Regions from separate parts of the Vibrio gigantis genome, predicted to be linked through region 4. Evidence: predicted binding sites of a transcription regulator. Region 4 holds the regulator's gene; each other region holds the start of a gene.
What was found. Region 4 encodes PurR, which represses purine synthesis genes. Its sites were predicted from a motif close to TNANGNAAACGTTTNCNTNA; they were not measured.
Positions count from the first base shown of each region.

Region 1: the regulator PurR is predicted to act here: its motif matches at 3,435-3,454, upstream of purE (5-(carboxyamino)imidazole ribonucleotide mutase).
Region 2: the regulator PurR is predicted to act here: its motif matches at 3,066-3,085, upstream of glpX (class II fructose-bisphosphatase).
Region 3: the regulator PurR is predicted to act here: its motif matches at 2,503-2,522, upstream of purL (phosphoribosylformylglycinamidine synthase).

Region 1 is NZ_AP025492.1:3,522,623-3,527,512, reverse strand. It holds gene dprA (DNA-processing protein DprA) at 1-575, shown strand, start outside; gene OCV56_RS15900 (DUF494 family protein) at 579-1,055, shown strand; gene OCV56_RS15895 (DNA topoisomerase family protein) at 1,068-1,637, shown strand; gene OCV56_RS15890 (5-(carboxyamino)imidazole ribonucleotide synthase) at 1,743-2,873, opposite strand; gene purE (5-(carboxyamino)imidazole ribonucleotide mutase) at 2,879-3,364, opposite strand; gene OCV56_RS15880 (L-threonylcarbamoyladenylate synthase) at 3,560-4,117, shown strand; gene hemF (oxygen-dependent coproporphyrinogen oxidase) at 4,138-4,890, shown strand, end outside.
Region 2 is NZ_AP025492.1:3,308,350-3,313,239, reverse strand. It holds gene OCV56_RS14905 (5-carboxymethyl-2-hydroxymuconate Delta-isomerase) at 1-198, shown strand, start outside; gene OCV56_RS14900 (DUF805 domain-containing protein) at 244-666, shown strand; gene OCV56_RS14895 (DUF3135 domain-containing protein) at 729-1,076, opposite strand; gene OCV56_RS14890 (helix-turn-helix transcriptional regulator) at 1,193-1,819, opposite strand; gene glpX (class II fructose-bisphosphatase) at 1,999-3,006, opposite strand; gene zapB (cell division protein ZapB) at 3,331-3,573, shown strand; gene rraA (ribonuclease E activity regulator RraA) at 3,669-4,187, opposite strand; gene OCV56_RS14870 (1,4-dihydroxy-2-naphthoate polyprenyltransferase) at 4,261-4,890, opposite strand, start outside.
Region 3 is NZ_AP025492.1:744,775-749,664, forward strand. It holds gene tadA (tRNA adenosine(34) deaminase TadA) at 1-284, shown strand, start outside; gene OCV56_RS03340 (hypothetical protein) at 348-482, opposite strand; gene mltF (membrane-bound lytic murein transglycosylase MltF) at 799-2,367, opposite strand; gene purL (phosphoribosylformylglycinamidine synthase) at 2,697-4,890, shown strand, end outside.
Region 4 is NZ_AP025492.1:2,342,785-2,347,674, forward strand. It holds gene elyC (envelope biogenesis factor ElyC) at 1-830, shown strand, start outside; gene torR (two-component system response regulator TorR) at 1,016-1,729, opposite strand; gene torD (molecular chaperone TorD) at 2,015-2,662, shown strand; gene purR (HTH-type transcriptional repressor PurR) at 2,978-3,982, shown strand; cyclic di-GMP riboswitch class I at 4,153-4,238, shown strand; gene OCV56_RS10290 (TfoX/Sxy family DNA transformation protein) at 4,366-4,890, shown strand, end outside.

The sequences.
Region 1 (4,890 bases), 1.2 Mb from region 4:
ACCCTGCGCGGCATAGAAACTTAGCCGATAGAATTTGTGAGAATGGTGCGCTGATTTCAGAGTTTCGGCCAAGTGCTAAACCACGACCTGAACATTTCCCTCGCCGTAACCGTATTATTAGTGGCTTGTCGCTAGGAACCTTAGTGGTTGAGGCGGCTGAGAAGAGTGGCTCTTTGATTACGGCTCGCTATGCCATGGAGCAAGGCCGAGAGGTGTTTGCACTTCCTGGCTCAATTCATAGTCCAACCAGCCGCGGAGGTAACAGCTTAATTAAATCTGGTGCATGTTTGGTGCAAAATGCTCAAGATGTTCTGATTGAAATAAAGAGTCTGTTAGACTGGTCTATAGATCAGCAGCCCAGTTTGTTCGAGCCTACGCCGAATGAGGGTGAAAATGAGCAATTGCCATTTCCACAGCTGTTAGCTAACGTAGGATTAGAGGCGACACCCGTTGATATTTTGGCACAGAGAACCCATATACCTGTGCATGAGGTCATGATGCAGCTTTTAGAGCTTGAGCTCTCAGGGCATGTTGTTGCAGTTTCCGGTGGCTATATTCGAAAGGGGAGAGGCTAAGCTATGATGATGGACATACTGATGTACTTGTTTGAAACCTACATCCATAGCGATTCTGAATTGCAGGTGGATCAAGATGAGCTGGAAGATGAGCTTCTTCGAGCAGGGTTTCACCAAGATGATATTTATAAGGCCCTCCATTGGTTAGAAGATCTTGCGGCATTGCAAGATACCGAGAACCAAGCGGCGATTAGTGTGTGTTCCAATACCTCAATGCGTATTTATACCAGTCGAGAGATTTCACGTATTAATATGGAGTGTCGAGGTTTCTTACTGTTCCTAGAGCAGATCAACGTACTCACGACAGAGATTCGTGAAATGGTGATTGATCGTGTGATGGGGCTTGAGACCAACGAATTTGAATTAGATGATCTGAAATGGATTATCTTAATGGTGCTATTTAATGTGCCGGGTAATGAAAGTGCTTACACGCAAATGGAAGAGCTGTTGTACACCAAAGAGCAAGGTATCTTGCATTAACACAGGCTTGTCATGAGTAGTAAGATTGATAATCAGCTTTTTTCAGCACATGAACATGCATTAGAGCATGAACCATGTCCACAGTGTGGTGGAGAGCTTCAGCTTCGCCATGGTAAGCACGGTCCATTTTTAGGCTGTAAGCAGTACCCGAGCTGTGATTACATCAAGCCGTTGCATCAAAACGATGGACACGTGGTGAAAGAGCTGGGTGTGCCGTGTCCTAAATGCCAAAACGAGTTGGTATTAAGGCAGGGCCGCTTTGGGATGTTTATTGGTTGCAGTAGTTACCCAACGTGTAATCACATCGAATCTTTGGATCAACCGAAAGAACAACCTGAAGAGCAGCCACTTGTTGCGTGCCCTGAGTGTGGCAGAGGCCATTTGGTTGAGCGTAAATCTCGCTATGGCAAAACCTTCTATGCTTGTGATAACTACCCTAAGTGTAAGTTTGCCGTTAATCAGCCTCCTGTTATTGGTCGCTGTGAAGAGTGCCAGTTCCCGTTGTTACTGGAGAAGAAAACAGCCAATGGCACTAAGAAGCAATGTGCTGATCGTAAGTGTCATCACATTCAATCTCAGTAGTCATGTTAATCACAGTAAGTGAATGACCAGAAATAAAAAAACGGCGCTCAATGAGCGCCGTTTCTATATCCAATGAACTTTTTGTATCCATAAACCAATGTAGGCTTACTTCATCTGCTCAGCAAACTCATGCACAGCCGGGTAGGCTTGCTTATCGAGAATATCAGCCAATGAGCACAACGCTCTTTGCAGTTCTGCGTTGTAGTCAGCGCTCACGTTAATATGGCCCATCTTACGACCTGCACGCTTCTCTTTACCATACCAATGAACATGACAGCCACCTTGGGCCAGAATAGCCTCAGGTAGAGTATCTTCACCAAGAATGTTGATCATTGCGGTTGGACGAATCAGCTTAGTGCTGCCTAGTGGCATGCCACATACAGCACGCAGATGGTTCTCAAACTGACAAGTTTCAGCGCCTTGTTGCGTCCAGTGGCCAGAGTTATGAACACGTGGTGCTATCTCGTTAACCAGCAGTGAACCTTGAACATCAAAGAACTCAAGTGCTAGCACGCCAACGTAATCTAAGCGTTCTGCAATTGCTGTGAACATGGTTTTCGCTTGCTCTTGCAGTTCCATGTCATCAATCGCGGTCGATAAGCTCAACACGCCGTCGGTGTGAACATTCTCAGCCAGTGGGTACACTTGAATCTCGCCATTGGTACCGCGAGCACCAACCAGTGATACTTCACGGTCGAATGGAACGAACTCTTCAGCCACAATGGCTTGATTGTCTGTCGCTGCAATGCACTCGGCCATTTCTGCCCAAGTCGCGTCAACATTGTCTAGTGTCTTTAAGCGCCACTGGCCCTTACCATCGTAGCCGCCAAGTGTGCTCTTCAGTACCATTGGTAAGCCAACGTGAGCGATCGCAGCGTTAAAGTCTTCGCGAGAGTTAATCACATAGTACTTAGCGTTTTTCACGTTCGCTTCGTCTAACAGCGCTTTTTCAAGGCGACGGTCACCGCCTGCTTTGATTGCTTCTGTGGTCGGTAAGAACTTACCGCTGCGCTCACATACCTCAAGTACGTCGTGAGGGATGTGTTCGAACTCAGCCGTAATGACGTCCGCTCGCTCTATCGCATTCTCTAAGCCGTTGCCTAGAATCGCTTGCGTTAATGGATGAACAATATTTTTGCTGCCAACATCAAAAGCAGAAATTTCAATATTCAGCGGTGCCCCAGCTAGGGACATCATGCGAGCAAGTTGGCCCGCGCCTAACACAAGAACATGCATGGGGATTAGTCCTCTGCAGGGTTTGGATTAGCAAGTACCGTTTCTGTTTGCTCAGAGCGGAATGCTTCTACTTTTGCCATTACTTCTTCATTGTGTGTGCCAATGATTTGAGCGGCTAGGATGCCAGCGTTCGCTGCACCCGCTTCACCGATAGCCAGAGTACCTACCGCAATGCCTTTTGGCATTTGCACGATAGAAAGCAGAGAATCCATGCCTTTCAGCGCTTTAGACTGAACTGGAACGCCAAGAACTGGGACGCTTGTGAAAGCAGCCGCCATGCCTGGTAGGTGAGCAGCACCGCCAGCACCAGCAATAATGACTTTAATACCGCGCTCTTTCGCACTGGTTGCGTAGTCTGCAAGCAACTGAGGTGTGCGGTGAGCTGAAACCACTTTTGTTTCGTACGCCACGCCAAACTGATCCAACATGTCCGCAGCTAGCTTCATTGTTGGCCAATCAGATTTAGAACCCATGATAATACCGACAGTCATCTCAAACTCCTTCAGGTACGATTTAATTAGTGATTAGATATTTTGCGCGCATTATACGGGTAAAATCGCTTAAGGAAAACGTTTGCGTCAGTCTAAATTGCCAATTGATACATTTTATAAACAAATAGCTTTAGTAACAGTGAGTGATAATTTGTACACTTAGTGAGTTCGATAACTGACTTAATGAGGCAACCCGTGGATAACTTTCAACATACATTGCAGGCATTACAACAGGGCGAAGTCATTGCTTACCCGACCGAAGGCGTTTTTGGGGTTGGTTGTGATCCTGATAATCCACATGCCATCAAGAAATTACTCGAGTTAAAACAGCGTCCAGTTGAAAAGGGCTTGATCTTGATTGCGGCAAGTTACGAGCAGCTGCTTCCTTATATTGATGAAAGCCAACTGACCGATGAGCAATTGGCGACGGTTAAAGCTACATGGCCGGGGCCAGTCACTTGGATCATGCCAACCAGTGCTAAAGTGACTGACTGGGTGAGTGGTCAGTTTGATTCAATCGCTGTGCGAGTGACGGATCACCCTTTGGTGCAAAGAATGTGTAATGAATTCGGTAAGCCGTTAACCTCTACCAGTGCTAATCTGACGGGCGAACCACCTTGTATGACGACCGAAGAGGTACAACAGCAACTTGGCCAACACTTGGTTGCGATTCTTGAAGGGGAAACGGGTGGTCGTGACAAGCCAAGCGAAATTAGAGATGCAAAAACATCGAAAATATTAAGACAGGGTTAAACCCTGCAAAGGAAAGTAAAATGTCAGCAATTGATAAAGAAGCAGTAAAGCAGTTTTTACTGAGCCTACAAGATTCGATTTGCCAACAGCTTGAACAAGCTGATGGTAGTGCACTATTCAAAGAAGATGCATGGGAACGTGAACCTAGCGATCGCCTTGGTGGAGGTGGTCGCACTCGTGTGATGACTGACGGTGCAGTCTTTGAGCAGGGTGGTGTAAACTTCTCTCACGTTGCAGGTAAGGCAATGCCTGCCTCAGCGACTGCTCATCGCCCTGAATTAGCCGGGCGTAAGTTTGAGGCGATGGGTGTCTCATTAGTTATCCATCCTAAAAACCCTTATATCCCAACTTCACACGCTAATGTTCGATTCTTCATTGCGGAAAAAGAAGGTGAAGACCCAATTTGGTGGTTTGGTGGTGGTTTTGACTTAACGCCATTCTACCCTTTCGACGAAGACTGTCAGTCTTGGCATCAAACTGCTAAAGCTCTGTGTGCACCATTTGGTGATAACGTATATCAAGAACACAAAGAGTGGTGCGATAAGTACTTCTTCCTACCTCACCGCGATGAAACGCGTGGTGTTGGTGGCCTGTTCTTTGATGACTTAAATGAGTGGGGCTTTGAAAAGAGTTTTGCTTACATGCAGGCTGTTGGTGAAGGTTATGCCGCGGCATACCTACCTATTGTTGAGCGCCGTAAAGAGACACCTTATGGTGAGCGTGAGCGTGACTTCCAGCTATACCGCCGTGGTCGCTACGTTGAATTCAACCTA
Region 2 (4,890 bases), 970 kb from region 4:
TTGGTCGGTGACGAGGAAGATAGTGTAGACTTTATTCATATCAGCTTTGAGCTACTTTCGGGACGAACGGAAGAGCAAAAGCGAGAATTGTCACGATCGTTAATGCAGACCCTGCAAGAACAAGCGAGTCATGTAAGAAGCTTAACGGTGAATATTCGTGATATGGATAAAAGTTGCTTTCAAAAAGTAATAAACTAACCATTGCTGCTGACTTTCAGCGGCGCATAAATTTGAGTATTTAAGATGTCGATGAAAGAATTACTGCTCTCTTTCAAAGGGAGAATTGGTCGTAAGACTTACTGGATTTGGAATGTTTTCTACTATATAGCGATTACCGGCTTTGCTTCTGGTATCTCTGTGTTGTTCCCTGCTTACTCTTATATCCTGCTGCCAATCTTCCTATTGATGCTTGTGATCCCAGACCTTGCGGTAACCGCTAAGCGCTGGCACGACCGCAACAAGTCTAACTACTGGTTATTATTGAATGTGCCGCTAGTGCTAGGTCGCTTAGCTTCACCAATGGCAGCGACGACGACAGAATCTGTATCGCCAGTTCATATGGCGGCAACCGTTGCGGCATTAGTGTGTGGCTTATGGATTTTGATTGAATGTGGCTTGTTGAAAGGCACTGAAGGCCGCAATGATTATGGCGAAGATCCAGTGTAATCGCTGAATAATGAATAAACAAAAGGGAGCATAGAGCTCCCTTTTTTAATACCTTTCTACTCTTAGTACATTTTAGGTTCGGTATTCGGTCTAAAAGGTACGACATTTTCAGGCAGAGTTTCGTCAAAACCGCAGCGGCCTTCGAGTGCGTCTTGGAATTTACAGACCTGACAACGCAACTCCTGCATAAGCACGACATTAGCATGGTGCGGATTTTTACAACGGCTAACCACTAAGTCGATGTGACTTTGTTGAGCGCGAAGTCTGTCTTGCATCATTTCTGAAGCCGAACAAATCATCTGTTCACACATCTCGTGTTTGAATTGATTGAATGCTTTAGGATCGCTTTTCGCGAGTTGGACAAGTTCATCAAAGGGTGGCAGTTTTTGAGCGGGTTGTGGATGTGCCATCATTCCTTCCTTAGCATTAAGCGTGTTTCATATGCTTTAAGCTTAAGAAAGAAATCTGTACAAATTTTAATCTATCTGCGTTTTCTCAAAATTGAGACGGTATTAACCGATTTCCGTTAAGATAAAAATGTGGGTGTTAAGGTGTAAGTACAGCGTCGCTCGCCAGCAATGATGTGCTCTGTACGGCTCACATGGCACTCATCTTTTAGTAACTCAGTAAACACGTTGAGCTCAGATTGGCACAGGCTAGGGCAGCGAGTCGCAGCCTTGCAGATAGGGCAGTGGTTCTCAATCAAGATGTAGTGATCGTCGTGCTCTTGAAGTTCAGCCATGTAACCCTCTTCTTCACGAAGTTGAGTGAGCTTTTCAAGCTTACTGATCAGGTTATTGCAGCCAGATAGGGCAGATTGATATTGCTTGAGAGTGTGCTGTTCACGTTCGGCAGCGACCTTAGCCAGTCCTTCTTTACCAAACAGGTTCTCGACTGCATCAATGACTTGAATCGTCAGTTCACCGTGTCGGTCTGAAAATTGACCGTGGCCGTGTTGAGTAAGGGACCAATGACGAGTCGGGCGACCCACTTTTACTTTCACGTCATGAAACGCAAGAATGCCATCATCTTCCAGACTTTGCAGATGCTGCCTCGCACCCATTGTCGTCATGCCAAACTCTTCTGACAGTTGTTTCGCGGTTACCGCGCCTTGACGCTTAATGGTCTGTAAGATTTTGTCGCTTGTTTTCATACTATCCCTACCTCATGAACCTTACTATTATGAGGCAAGGTGTTTATAAAGCAAACCATTTACTATTTTGACAGTTACTGACCTATCAATAGCAATGGTGATAATCTGATAGGGCAACAAAACAAAAGGCTGATACTTGGTATCAGCCTTTGAATATTCTGTTTCACTCGATATGAGGATTACAGGATATGACCAACCACTTCTGGATCTTTACGCTCTAGGTAGTGGATAGATTTGATGCGGCGAATTGTGCGGCAGCGGCCACGGATAAGCAGAGTTTCTGTCGTTGCGATATTGCCCTGACGAGTAATACCTTCCAGCAAGTCACCCTTCGTGATACCTGTTGCTGAGAATACAACGTTGTCGCTGCGTGCCATGTCTTCCATCTTCAACACGATACCAGCAGTTACGCCCATTTCAGCACAACGCTCAAGCTCAAGTTCACCGTGCTTACGGTTCTCTTCTGTGTCGCCTTTCACTTCGTGACGAGGTAGAAGACGACCGTGCATGTCGCCGTCAAGTGCGCGAATTACAGCAGCAGAAACGACACCTTCAGGCGCGCCACCAATGCAGTACATTACGTCTACTTCGCTGTCTGGCATACACGTTAGGATAGAAGCTGCAACATCACCGTCTGGCACGGCAAATACACGAACGCCCATTGCTTGCATGTCGGCGATGATCTGATCATGACGAGGCTTAGCAAGCGTGGTTACTACTAGAGTATCGAGTGTTTTACCTAATGCTTTCGCGATGTTTTCTAGGTTTTCTGTTAGTGGTAATTCTAGGTCAATCACGCCTTTAGCGCCCGGGCCAACAACCAACTTTTCCATGTACATATCAGGCGCTTTAAGAAAGCTGCCTTTTTCGCCTGCAGCCAATACAGCCAATGCATTTGATTGGCCCATTGCTGTCATGCGTGTCCCTTCAATTGGGTCAACTGCGATATCGACTGCGTCGCCGCCTACACCTACGCTTTCGCCGATGTATAGCATAGGTGCATCATCAATTTCACCTTCGCCGATAACAATCTCACCGCTAATTTCGGTTTTGTTTAATAGGCTACGCATTACTTCTACAGCAGCGCCATCTGCAGCGTTTTTATCGCCACGGCCAAGCCACTTGTAACCAGCTAGTGCTGCACCTTCTGTGACACGAGAGAATGACATTGCTAAATCGCGTTTCATGCGGACTCCAAAATTTTCAAAGGGGGAATAGAAATTTCGCGGCGGATTTTACCATATCCAAAAGGAAACGTTTGCCTTTTTGTTTTTTGGAGATTGCTCTCGATCAATTCGTAGTGGAAAACAGTTATTATTCATCAAAATAATCGGTTTGCCGTTGTGGCGGCAATCGTTCACGTCAATATTCGGTAAAAAGCGCTGTTTTTTTCATCGAATGGCGCAAAATATCGAATATATTGAGTGTTTATCCTTGCTCTGCTGAGTAGAATGGGGAAATAAGTGGAGTGAACCTTCACCATCAAACGGATAACTTAAAGGTAGGCCAGAATGTCTTTTGAAGTACTAGAGCAGCTAGAAGCAAAAATTCAAACAGCAGTAGATACAATTGCACTTCTTCAAATGGAAGTGGAAGAGCTTAAAGAAGAGAAACAAGCACTAGCAACAGAAGCTGGTGAGCTTAAAGCAAGCCGTCACGAGCTAGAGCAAAAAACTCAGCAAATGCAGGAAGAGCATTCAGCATGGCAAGATCGCATCCGTAACCTTCTTGGTAAAATGGATGAAGTAGAGTAATTCACTCTTCAGAATTAAAAAAACGCCCGCTACTCAGTAGCGGGCGTTTTTGCTTGTATTCTTATACTTTGTTTTAGTATTCAAAGCTGAGTGAGTTACTCGACCTCTTCTTCTTCGACATCCAGATCGAGTTCTACATCTAAAGGCTCTGCAGAGAGAATGATGCCAGTGTTGTCGGCGTAGAGGTAATCTTCTGGTAAGAAGGTCACGCTACCAAAGTTCACTGGAACGTCTAGCTCACCGACACCTTCTTGACTCGCACCAACAGGGATAGAAGCCAAGGCTTGGATACCTAGGTTCATGTCTTCCAGTTCATCGACTTCACGAACGCAGCCGTAAACGACAATACCTTCCCACTCATTGTCTTCGGCAAGTAGGGCAATCTCAGCATCGATCAGCGCTTTGCGTAGTGAGCCGCCACCATCGATTAACAACACACGTCCCAGACCATCTTGTTCTAGCACGGAGCGAATCAAAGCGTTGTCTTCAAAACACTTTAATGTCGTGATCTGTCCTGCGAAGGATGCACGTCCACCGAAGTTGCTGAACATTGGTTCCACGACATCAACTTGATCCAAATATATGTCGCACAGTGCTGAAGTGTTGTATTCCATTCGTATACCTTTTGAACAATGAGCTTACTTTGAGTATATCGGTGCTTGATCCCTTTGCAATGATTAGTCTGAATTAACTCAATAGAGTTTGAGCTACGACAACCCCTGCAAACAATAGGTTAGTGACCAATGAGCATTTCACAATCACAGGCATCATTGGTGCGATCTGCGCCGGTCTTTCGGTTTCCCAAACAGCCTTGCCGTGCTTATAAACGATAATAATGCTCAGCAAAAACGGCAGGCTGATCCAGACTGGTTTTTCTTGAATCAGTAAGTAGATAGCAAACGAAGCAAGGGCGAGCCCAAGCAGTGCGAAATGATAGTGCTTAGCTCTTCGTTGTCCTAGACGAACCGCCATGGTGCGCTTACCACATTCGCTGTCGTTTTCGATATCACGCATGTTGTTGATATTGAGTACCGCAACCGCCATCAGTCCACAGCCTAAAGCCGGTAGAAATAGGCTTGGTTCAACATGACCCGTGTGCAAGAAGTAAGTCCCTGAAACGCCTAACAAGCCGAAGAATATAAACACCGATAAGTCGCCAAGGCCGATATAACCATAAGGTTTATTCCCTACGGTGTAAGCGATGGCTGCAACAATGGCTAGTACACCTAACGCGATGAAAGATAAGATACTTTCTAGCGAACTCAGTGCATGAAAAATAAGAATCAGCCCGGCAATCACGGTAAACACGATGTTGAG
Region 3 (4,890 bases), 1.6 Mb from region 4:
CTTTGCTACATAGCCGAGTGAAACGTATTGTTTTTGGTGCGCCTGACTTAAAAGCCGGTGCGGCAGGCACAGTATTGAACCTGTTTGAAAGCCAAGCCTCATACCACTATGCCGATGTTGAACATGGGCTATTAGAAGAACAGTGTCGTGAGCAGTTGCAGGCGTTTTTCAAGCGCCGCAGGAAAGAGATAAAAGAAAAGCGAAAGCAAGAGCGCCTGTTGGAAGAGCAGCGTTTAGAAGCTGACAAGGTAAGTTGCGATAATAAGGTCAGTAATAAGAAATAGTAGCGAGCTGTAGGCACTCTCAAATTGCAAGAGTGTCAGTGCCAATCGACTTGGTTATTGTATTTACTCAGCAATCATCTGCATGAAGGCACGGTTGCGCCAAATTATTTTCTTCTTGTTATTTGAAAGCATACGCTTACGACGGTTTGCAGCAACGGTCTTATCAAGGCGTTTTGATTTCAATTTCTTGTTCATCATCTCAGTGAATTCCTATTGTCGTCTGGCTTTGTAATTATGACTTCAGTTTTAATTATAGTGGTTGTTTGATTATGAGTTCTGTCGCGAATTTAGCGTTACTATCCTGAACAACCATCGCAATGACCAGTATCTGAATACAACAGTACATAATTTTGATTGTGGCGTGCTGTTATAAGGTTCGATTGTTACCGCAATATGACACTTGAGAGCTCATCATTATTTCCCCGGTCTCTTTTCCCTATCGTATAGCGAAGAAAGAAGAGTCGAGAAGGACAAAAAAAAAGAGCAATGCTGGAAGGCATTGCTCTTTTAGTTTCTATTTCGAAGACTCAGAACCACTTACTGTTGATTCTGCAGCGCTGATGCTGGACTCAGCCCCAGAAGTCTCTAAAGGTGGAATAACGATCAACCCTTCAAGGCTCTCTTCTTGTTCTTTATTACGCTTATTAACGTGGCCGATGATGCTTTGGTAATAACGGCGAATGTTTTCAACGTAGTTTCTCGCTTCATCACCACGCGCATAACCGTATCGAGTTTGGCTGTAGTACTTCTTCTGTCTCAATAGAGGCAATCGGTCTTTCACATCCCCCCAAGCATCAGGATCACCACCTTGTGCTTTGGTTAAGCGGCGAGCATCCATCATATGCCCGTAACCGACGTTGTATGAGGCTAGCGCAAACCAGATCTTCTCGTGCTGTGTGATTGAGTCTGGCACTCGGTTAACGATACGGCGCAGGTATTCAACACCGCCTTGTACTGACTGTTTCGGGTCGAGGCGATTAGTAACACCAACACTTTTCGCGGTTGGCAGCGTCAGCATCATCATGCCGCGAACGCCTGTTGGTGAGCGCGCGACAGGGTTCCAGTGCGATTCTTGGTAAGCTAATGCCGCAATCAAGCGCCAATCAAATTCTTGCGAATATTTCTGAAACAGCGGAGACCATTTTGGTAACTTGCTGTCTAACGCACGAATGAATGCTCGTGTATCAACATAATCAAAAGTGCCAATGTGACCGATGTACTTTTCTTCTAGTGAAGCGAGCTCACCAGACTGTTTTAGGTTACCGAAGAACTCAATCAGCAAAGCATAAAGGCTTTCGTCCTCAGATTTCTGTAAGTACCAAGAAATAGGTTGGTCTTCTGTAAGTTCAAAGGCTAGAGCTACATCTGGGTATAAACGTTGTGCCAGTGATAACTCGATAGAATCCGCAACCGTAAATAGGCGCTCGCCAGTTGATACTTCTTTTAACAGATCATTGATGTCAGCATTACCCACCGCATCATAGATAAAGTCATCGTGTGTTTTCTGCAGCTGTTTTAGCGTTGGCTCAAAGTGCGAGTCTTTCACTACAACCAGAGATGGCGATAGCGTGTCACTTGATACCACATCTTCTGATTCAGCTTGTGCTTTTACAAACTCAGCCTGACGATCATTCTCAAACTTGATCAATTGCTCAAGGTTTCTTGGGCGCCATTGCCCCTTTTTATAAACGACCTGTTGGCTTACATAGTAATAAGCAGGCGCGGCGCGATAAGCACGTGTCAGTTTGTTGTTTTGCGTTAAGCCAGTCGCGATAAGGTCGATTTCGCCTTTCTGCAGTGCGGGGAACAAGCCAGACAAACGGTAAGCGGGCTTAACCTCAAGTTTTACACCAAGTTCCTGCGCAAACTCACGAGCTAATTCGTAATCCAAGCCAGCAGGGCCATCAGGACCGATGTAATAAGAGAGTTGGTTATTTAGGGTGCCGACACGAAGAACGCCACGATCTCGTATCTGCTCAAGGACACTTTTAGGTTCAGATTCAATCTGACATCCAGCCAACCCAAATAGGGCGATGGCGAGCAGAAGGAACTTAGACGAAAAGATGAGCGTAAATTTAGGCATCAAAATGAAATCTCGAAAAGTGGAAGCCCCTTTATACCAAACCCCGCAAGGCTGGCAAAGCAGGTTTAATTAAACAGTTGTAAAAGTGGCGATAAATGCAGCGAAAGTACCAATTACGGAGAAAGATAAAAAAAATCACGCAAACGGTTGCTTTTGGTGTTACGTCACAAAAAGAAATGCTTTATAATGCGCTCGCATTGAAGAGGTGGAATCGGCATAGGTTTGGCAACCTTCGGGAATAGCTTCGAAGAAAACAGTTAGGTTGTTCCTATAACCCACTGAATTTATTCCAATACTACCTTAATCAACTGCATAAGAGACGTAAGCACATGAGAATTTTGCGTGGCTCCCCAGCTCTATCTGAGTTTCGTGTTAACAAGCTTTTAGAGCTTTGTCGTGAATTAAGCTTACCTGTAACAGGTATTTACGCTGAGTTTGCCCACTTTGCTGATCTAACGGCAGACCTAGATGAGTCTGAAGTTGAGAAGCTAGAAAAGCTACTGACTTACGGTCCAACGATTGAAGAGCATGAACCTGAAGGTTTACTGCTGCTTGCAACGCCACGCCCAGGCACTATCTCGCCTTGGTCTTCAAAATCAACAGATATCGCACACAACTGTGGACTGGCTAAAGTGTCACGTCTAGAGCGCGGTACTGCTTTCTACATTGAAACTTCTTCTGAACTTTCTGAGCTTCAACTTGTTGAGCTGAAAGCGATTCTGCATGATCGTATGATGGAAGTGGTTTTCACTGACTTCGAATCGGCAGCTGCACTATTCAAAGTTGCAGAGCCTGCTCCTTATGCGGAAGTTGACCTATTAACTGGCGGACGTAAAGCGCTTGAAGAAGCAAACGTTACCCTAGGTCTTGCACTTGCAGAAGATGAGATCGATTACCTTCTTGAAAGCTTCACTGAGAAGCTAGGTCGTAACCCGACTGACATCGAGCTAATGATGTTCGCACAAGCAAACTCAGAGCACTGTCGTCACAAGATCTTTAACGCTGATTGGACTATCGATGGCGTTAAGCAAGAAAAATCATTGTTCAAGATGATTAAGAACACTTTTGAAACGACACCAGAACACGTTCTGTCTGCTTATAAAGATAACGCAGCAGTAATGACAGGTTCTGAAGTCGGTCGTTTCTTCCCGGATCCAGAAACTCGCCAGTACAACTATCACCAAGAGAAAACACACATCTTGATGAAAGTTGAAACGCACAACCACCCAACGGCAATCTCTCCATGGCCGGGCGCATCAACAGGTTCAGGTGGTGAAATCCGCGATGAAGGCGCGACTGGTATTGGTGGTAAACCAAAAGCTGGTCTTGTCGCTTTCTCTGTATCTAACCTTAAGATCCCGAACTTCGTTCAACCTTGGGAAACAGATTTTGGTAAGCCAAGCCGTATCGTTACTGCGTTGGATATCATGCTTGAAGGCCCTCTTGGCGGCGCAGCATTCAACAACGAATTTGGTCGTCCAAACCTACTAGGTTACTTCCGCACTTACGAAGAGAAAGTAAACTCTCACGCAGGTGAAGAAGTACGTGGTTACCACAAACCAATCATGCTAGCTGGTGGTCTTGGTAACATCCGTGACGAGCATGTTCAGAAGAAAGAGATCCCAGTAGGTGCAAGCCTAATCGTGCTGGGCGGTCCAGCGATGAACATTGGCCTTGGTGGCGGTGCGGCATCTTCAATGGATTCTGGTTCTTCTTCAGAAGATCTAGATTTCGCTTCTGTACAACGTGAAAACCCAGAGATGGAACGTCGTTGTCAGGAAGTGATCGACCGTTGTTGGCAGCTAGGTGATGCGAACCCAATCGCATTCATCCACGATGTGGGCGCTGGTGGTATCTCGAATGCACTTCCTGAGTTAGTTGACGATGGCGAGCGTGGCGGTATTTTCAATCTGCGTGACGTACCAAACGATGAGCCAGGCATGAGCCCACTTGAGATCTGGTGTAACGAATCTCAAGAGCGTTACGTAATGGCCGTTGCTGATGAAGACATGGCAACGTTCGACGCAATTTGTAAGCGTGAACGCGCACCATACGCCGTGGTTGGTAAAGCAACAGAAGAGCGTGAACTTAAACTTGAAGATTCACACTTCGACAACACGCCAATCGACATGCCGATGGACATCCTATTAGGTAAAACACCTAAGATGCACCGTGACGCGAAAACGCTAAAAGTAAACAACCCAGCGATTGACCGTTCTGGTATCGAAATGAACGAAGCGGTTGACCGTGTTCTTCGCTTGCCAACAGTCGCAGAGAAAACCTTCCTTATCACTATCGGTGACCGCTCGGTAACTGGCCTTGTTGCTCGTGACCAAATGGTTGGCCCATGGCAGGTTCCTGTTGCTAACTGTGCTGTAACAGCAGCAAGTTACGACTCTTACCACGGTGAAGCGATGTCTCTTGGTGAGCGTACGCCAGTAGCACTACTAGATTTCGGCGCATCGGCTCGTCTAGCGGTTGGTGAAGCAATCACAAACATTGCAGCGACTAACATCGGCGATA
Region 4 (4,890 bases):
TAGTGTCTTCACTATTGATGCCACTACCAGCAATGTTAATTCTCGCTTTTCTGGGTTTAGCCCTAGTGATGTTTACTACCAAAAGGAAGACTGGTTGCCTAATCACCCTTTCAGCCCTATGTGGTATTTTCCTAATCGCTTTCCAGCCAGTTTCTAGTCAACTTTTAATGCCAATGGAAAGGCAACACACCGCTTTTTTACCTGTCGACGAAACCGTCGATTATGTAATGGTCCTTGGAAGTGGTCATGTCGTAGACGACCAAATCCCACCAACATCAGAGCTTAGCCGCACAGGTTTGATGCGTTTGAGTGAAGGGATTCGTATTCTACGCCTTTACCCTGGTGCAAAACTCATTTTATCTGGCTATGGCGGAGCTACTGAAGTCAGTAATGCAAGAATGATGGCCAAGGTTGCGCTAGCTCTTGGCGTTGCAAAACCAGACATCATTTTACTTGAAACAGCAAAAGACACTTGGGAAGAAGCTCGTCAAGCTGCAGCATTTGTTAAAAACAAAAGGATGGTGTTGGTGACATCTGCGAGCCATATGACTCGCGCACTCAATGAATTCCATGCTGCAGGCATGAAACCATTACCAGCTCCAACCAACTACCTCGCTCAGAAAGGGGTTTTGCAACCTTGGAATAAATACATGCCTAAAGCAGCCTATCTTGAACAGACTGAGCGTTATTGGCACGAAACCATGGGATTGGTCTGGCAAAGCCTACGCGACTGGCTAGACACCAGTAACGATATTTCGGAAGAACCAGTTGTTGTTACTGAGCCTTCGATCTTGATAGAGACAGACGGTGAAGTTTCTGCGGCTCAGTAAACTCAACCTAATATTTCTCTTTGCCTTATGTTTAACTCAGCCTATTGGCAGGTGGAATCGCAAAACAATTCGTAGGCTGTCAGTTCAATAACGACAACCGAGAAGCAATAAAAAAGCCGAGACATCAATGATGTCTCGGCTTTTTCGTTCACATGTCGTTGCTGACTAAAGGTTCACGAAGAACATTAGTCACCAGCGAACATGTAACCTTCACCATGAACCGTCACAAAGATTTGTGGGTTCTTAGGGTCAAATTCCATTTTTGCACGCATGCGACGGATAAGTACGTCGATGGTACGGTCATTAGGTGCGTCTACTCGGTGGCTGATCATATTCAGAATACGTTCGCGGCTTAATACTTGGTTAGGGTAAGAAGACAAAGCCACTAGCAGTTCGTATTCTGCTTTAGTCAGTTTCACCGGTTCGCCGTTTTTGCTTAACGCGCGACGAGGGATATCAAATGTCCACTCACCAAAACGAACCACAGACTCATCTAATGTTTCTTCTACTGCGCCCGCTGCTGTTTTACGAGCGGCAGAGATGCGCCAAAGTAGGTTTTTAACTCGAACCAATAACTCGCGAAGTTCGAAGGGTTTAGTAACGTAATCGTCAGCGCCCATTTCAAGGCCAACGATTTTGTCGATGCTATCCGTGCGTCCAGTAACTAAAATAATTCCAATGTCTGATTGACTGCGTAATTCGCGAGTTAGCATCAATCCATCTTCGCCTGGTAAGTTGATGTCTAGCATAATGAGGTCAACGTTGTTTTCTTCTAACACGTTTCTCATTTGAGCACCGCTTTCTGCTTCGCTCACTGTGTAACCTTCGTTCTGGAAGTACCCAACCAGTTTACTGCGGGTTACCACATCATCTTCTACGACTAATACGTGATAGCTCATCTACACCACTTTTCTTATTTAATAGTTTCAGTGACCATTCTATTCATAACTCGTAACAATTCTAGTGGTACACGAGATAAAAGCCAGAAAGATGAATCTTTTTTGATACAAGACAATCTTAAACCTTGCTATTTATCGTCCATCGCAATTCAATATAGGCATTACTACTAACGAGTAACTTTGCTTTTCGCAAATAACCTTGTTATTCAGCCTTGGTGTGCTTCTACACAAGTAACTTCAAGATACATATAAGTAACACCGCAAGACTAAATCAGGATCTAAGAAATGAAAGATACGAAAGCATTCAACGAGCAAAGAGCAGAAATATACTGGTGGCTATCAAGCTTATTCGCTAAAGAGCTCACTCAAGAAGAACTCGATCACTACCACTCTGTTGAAATTCGTTCTTTCCTAACTGGTTTAGGCGAAAATCAAACACTAAAACCATCGATAGATAAGTTAGTAGATGCGCTTAACCGTCTACAAACACGTGAAGATGCTCAGCTAGAGCTGTCTGCAGACTTTTGCGATCTTTTCTTAAAGACAGATAAACACGGCGCTCTTCCTTACGCTTCGATGTATATCGGCGAAACTGGCCTTTTGAACGATAAACCAGCAAAAGATATGGAAGAGATCATGGCTAAACACAACTTAGTGGTGAACCAAGACCTAAAAGAGCCAGCAGACCACATCGCTATCGAACTCGATTTCCTTGGCAACCTGATCATCCGTTCTAACGAAACTGAACTTGAAGAAGAACTAGAGAAATCGTTCGCCATTCAACAGCAGTTTATTGAACAGCAGCTGCTTACTTGGGTACCAAAGTTCAATGTAAAATGTCATGACATTGATGAATTCGGTTTCTACGCTTCAGTCTCATCTTTGCTACTCGCATTCTGTCAATTAGACACTCAATATTTAGCTGGTGAATAGCTTATTGGATGACTAGGTAAATAAATTCAGTAGAATGTGACAATTCACCCGGATTTCTGGGTGAATTTTATTGCGAGTAATTTCTAGTCAGTCTAAAATTGTGACCGCAAACGATAAAATATGAAACATTCACGAAATGCTATGCTTATTAAAGTTCAGAGCATTTCGGTGTTAAGACAAGCCGCTCAATAGCGGTTTTTTGTTTTTTAGCACTTTAGTACCCAAAGAGCCCTACAAATTTAAGCTCTTAGTTAGGTAGCTTAACGGCTACTTTATTCCGTACTTTGGGAAAGTAGCTTCTAATAGGATAAAACCATGGCCACTATAAAAGATGTCGCTCGCTTAGCCGGCGTATCAACAACAACCGTTTCTCACGTAATCAATAAAACTCGCTTTGTTGCAGAAGCAACTCAAGAAAAAGTAAACAAAGCGGTAGATGAACTGAACTATGCACCAAGTGCTGTTGCTCGTAGCTTGAAGTGCAATACAACACGCACTATAGGTATGCTAGTGACTCAATCAACTAACCTATTCTTCTCTGAAGTTATCGATGGTGTTGAGAGTTACTGCTACCGTCAAGGTTACACTTTGATCCTGTGTAATACGGGCGGCATCTATGAAAAGCAACGTGACTACATTCGAATGCTTGCAGAGAAACGTGTAGATGGCATTTTAGTTATGTGTTCTGACCTAACTGAAGAACTAAGAGAGATGTTAGACCGTCATGCTGACATCCCTAAAGTTATCATGGACTGGGGACCAGAGAGTTCTCAAGCTGATAAGATCATCGATAACTCTGAAGAAGGTGGCTACCTAGCGACCAAATACCTTATTGAACGAGGTCACTCTAAGATTGCATGTTTAAGTGGCCACTTAGACAAAGCAGCATGTGTTGAACGTATTGCCGGTTACAAGCGCGCACTCAACGAAGCTAAGATTTCTGCCGATGAAAATATGATCATCGAAGGCAACTTCGAGTGTGATACGGCAGTTCTTGCTGCAGAACAAATCGTTGAGATAGAAGATCGTCCAACGGCGGTATTCTGCTTTAACGATACAATGGCTCTCGGCCTAATGAGCCGCTTGCAAGAAAAAGGCATTCGCATTCCTGAAGATATCTCGGTGATCGGTTACGACAATATCGAACTGGCTGAATACTTCTCCCCGCCGTTAACCACCGTTCACCAACCAAAGCGTCGTGTTGGCAAGAATGCATTCGAAATTCTATTAGAGCGCATAAAAGACAAAGATCACGAAAAACGTGTCTTCGAAATGCACCCTGAAATTGTTGAACGAAGTACAGTTAAAACGTTAAATTAATTGACAATTTGAGTTTAATTTCATCAAGCGCACCTTTAGGTGCGCTTTTTTTATCAGCAACCATAATGAACCCAGATGCACAACAGAAAGATCATTAATTGAAGCAACATCACATTTTGAAATATCAACTGTGAGCTTCATTCAACAAAAACTTTATTCTATTTAATCAGTCACGCACAGGGCAAACCACTCGAAAGAGTGAGACGCAAAGCTTCCGGCCTAAACCACTTGTTGGTATGGTAGCGGGGTTACCGATGGCAAAATGCAGTAACTACTAATAATTTAGTAATTTACGGCTTATTGACAATTTAATTGCAACATTTTGCTAATCTCTCGGACCTGCTTATTTGGTGGCGTAGTTCAAATACACCGAGATAAATAACATGGATAAACCGATACTAAAGGACTCGATGAAGTTATTTGAGTCCCTAGGAAAAATAAAATCACGCTCAATGTTTGGTGGCTTCGGTCTTTTTGCTGATGACACTATGTTTGCTCTGGTTGTAAATGACCAGTTGCACATACGAGCAGACAAATGCACAACGAAGCAATTCGAACAACAAGGGTTTCAACCGTACGTCTACAAAAAACGTGGTTTCCCTGTCGTTACTAAATATTTCGCTTTACCTGAAGGCCTGTGGCAAGACCAAGAGAAAATCTTGGAACTCGCAACGACGTCTCTGGGTTTTGCTAAAGAAGAAAAAGCTGAACAGTCTTCTGCTAAGCCAACCCGACTCAAAGATCTACCAAATCTTCGACTCGCCACTGAGCGTATGTTGAAAAAAGCAGGAATCGATTCCGTAGAACGTTTATATGAATCTGGCTCTGTAAACGCCTTTAACGCCATCAAGGAATCGCATGCGTCCTCTGTCAGTATTGAACTACTGTGGGCGCTAGAAGGTGCAATC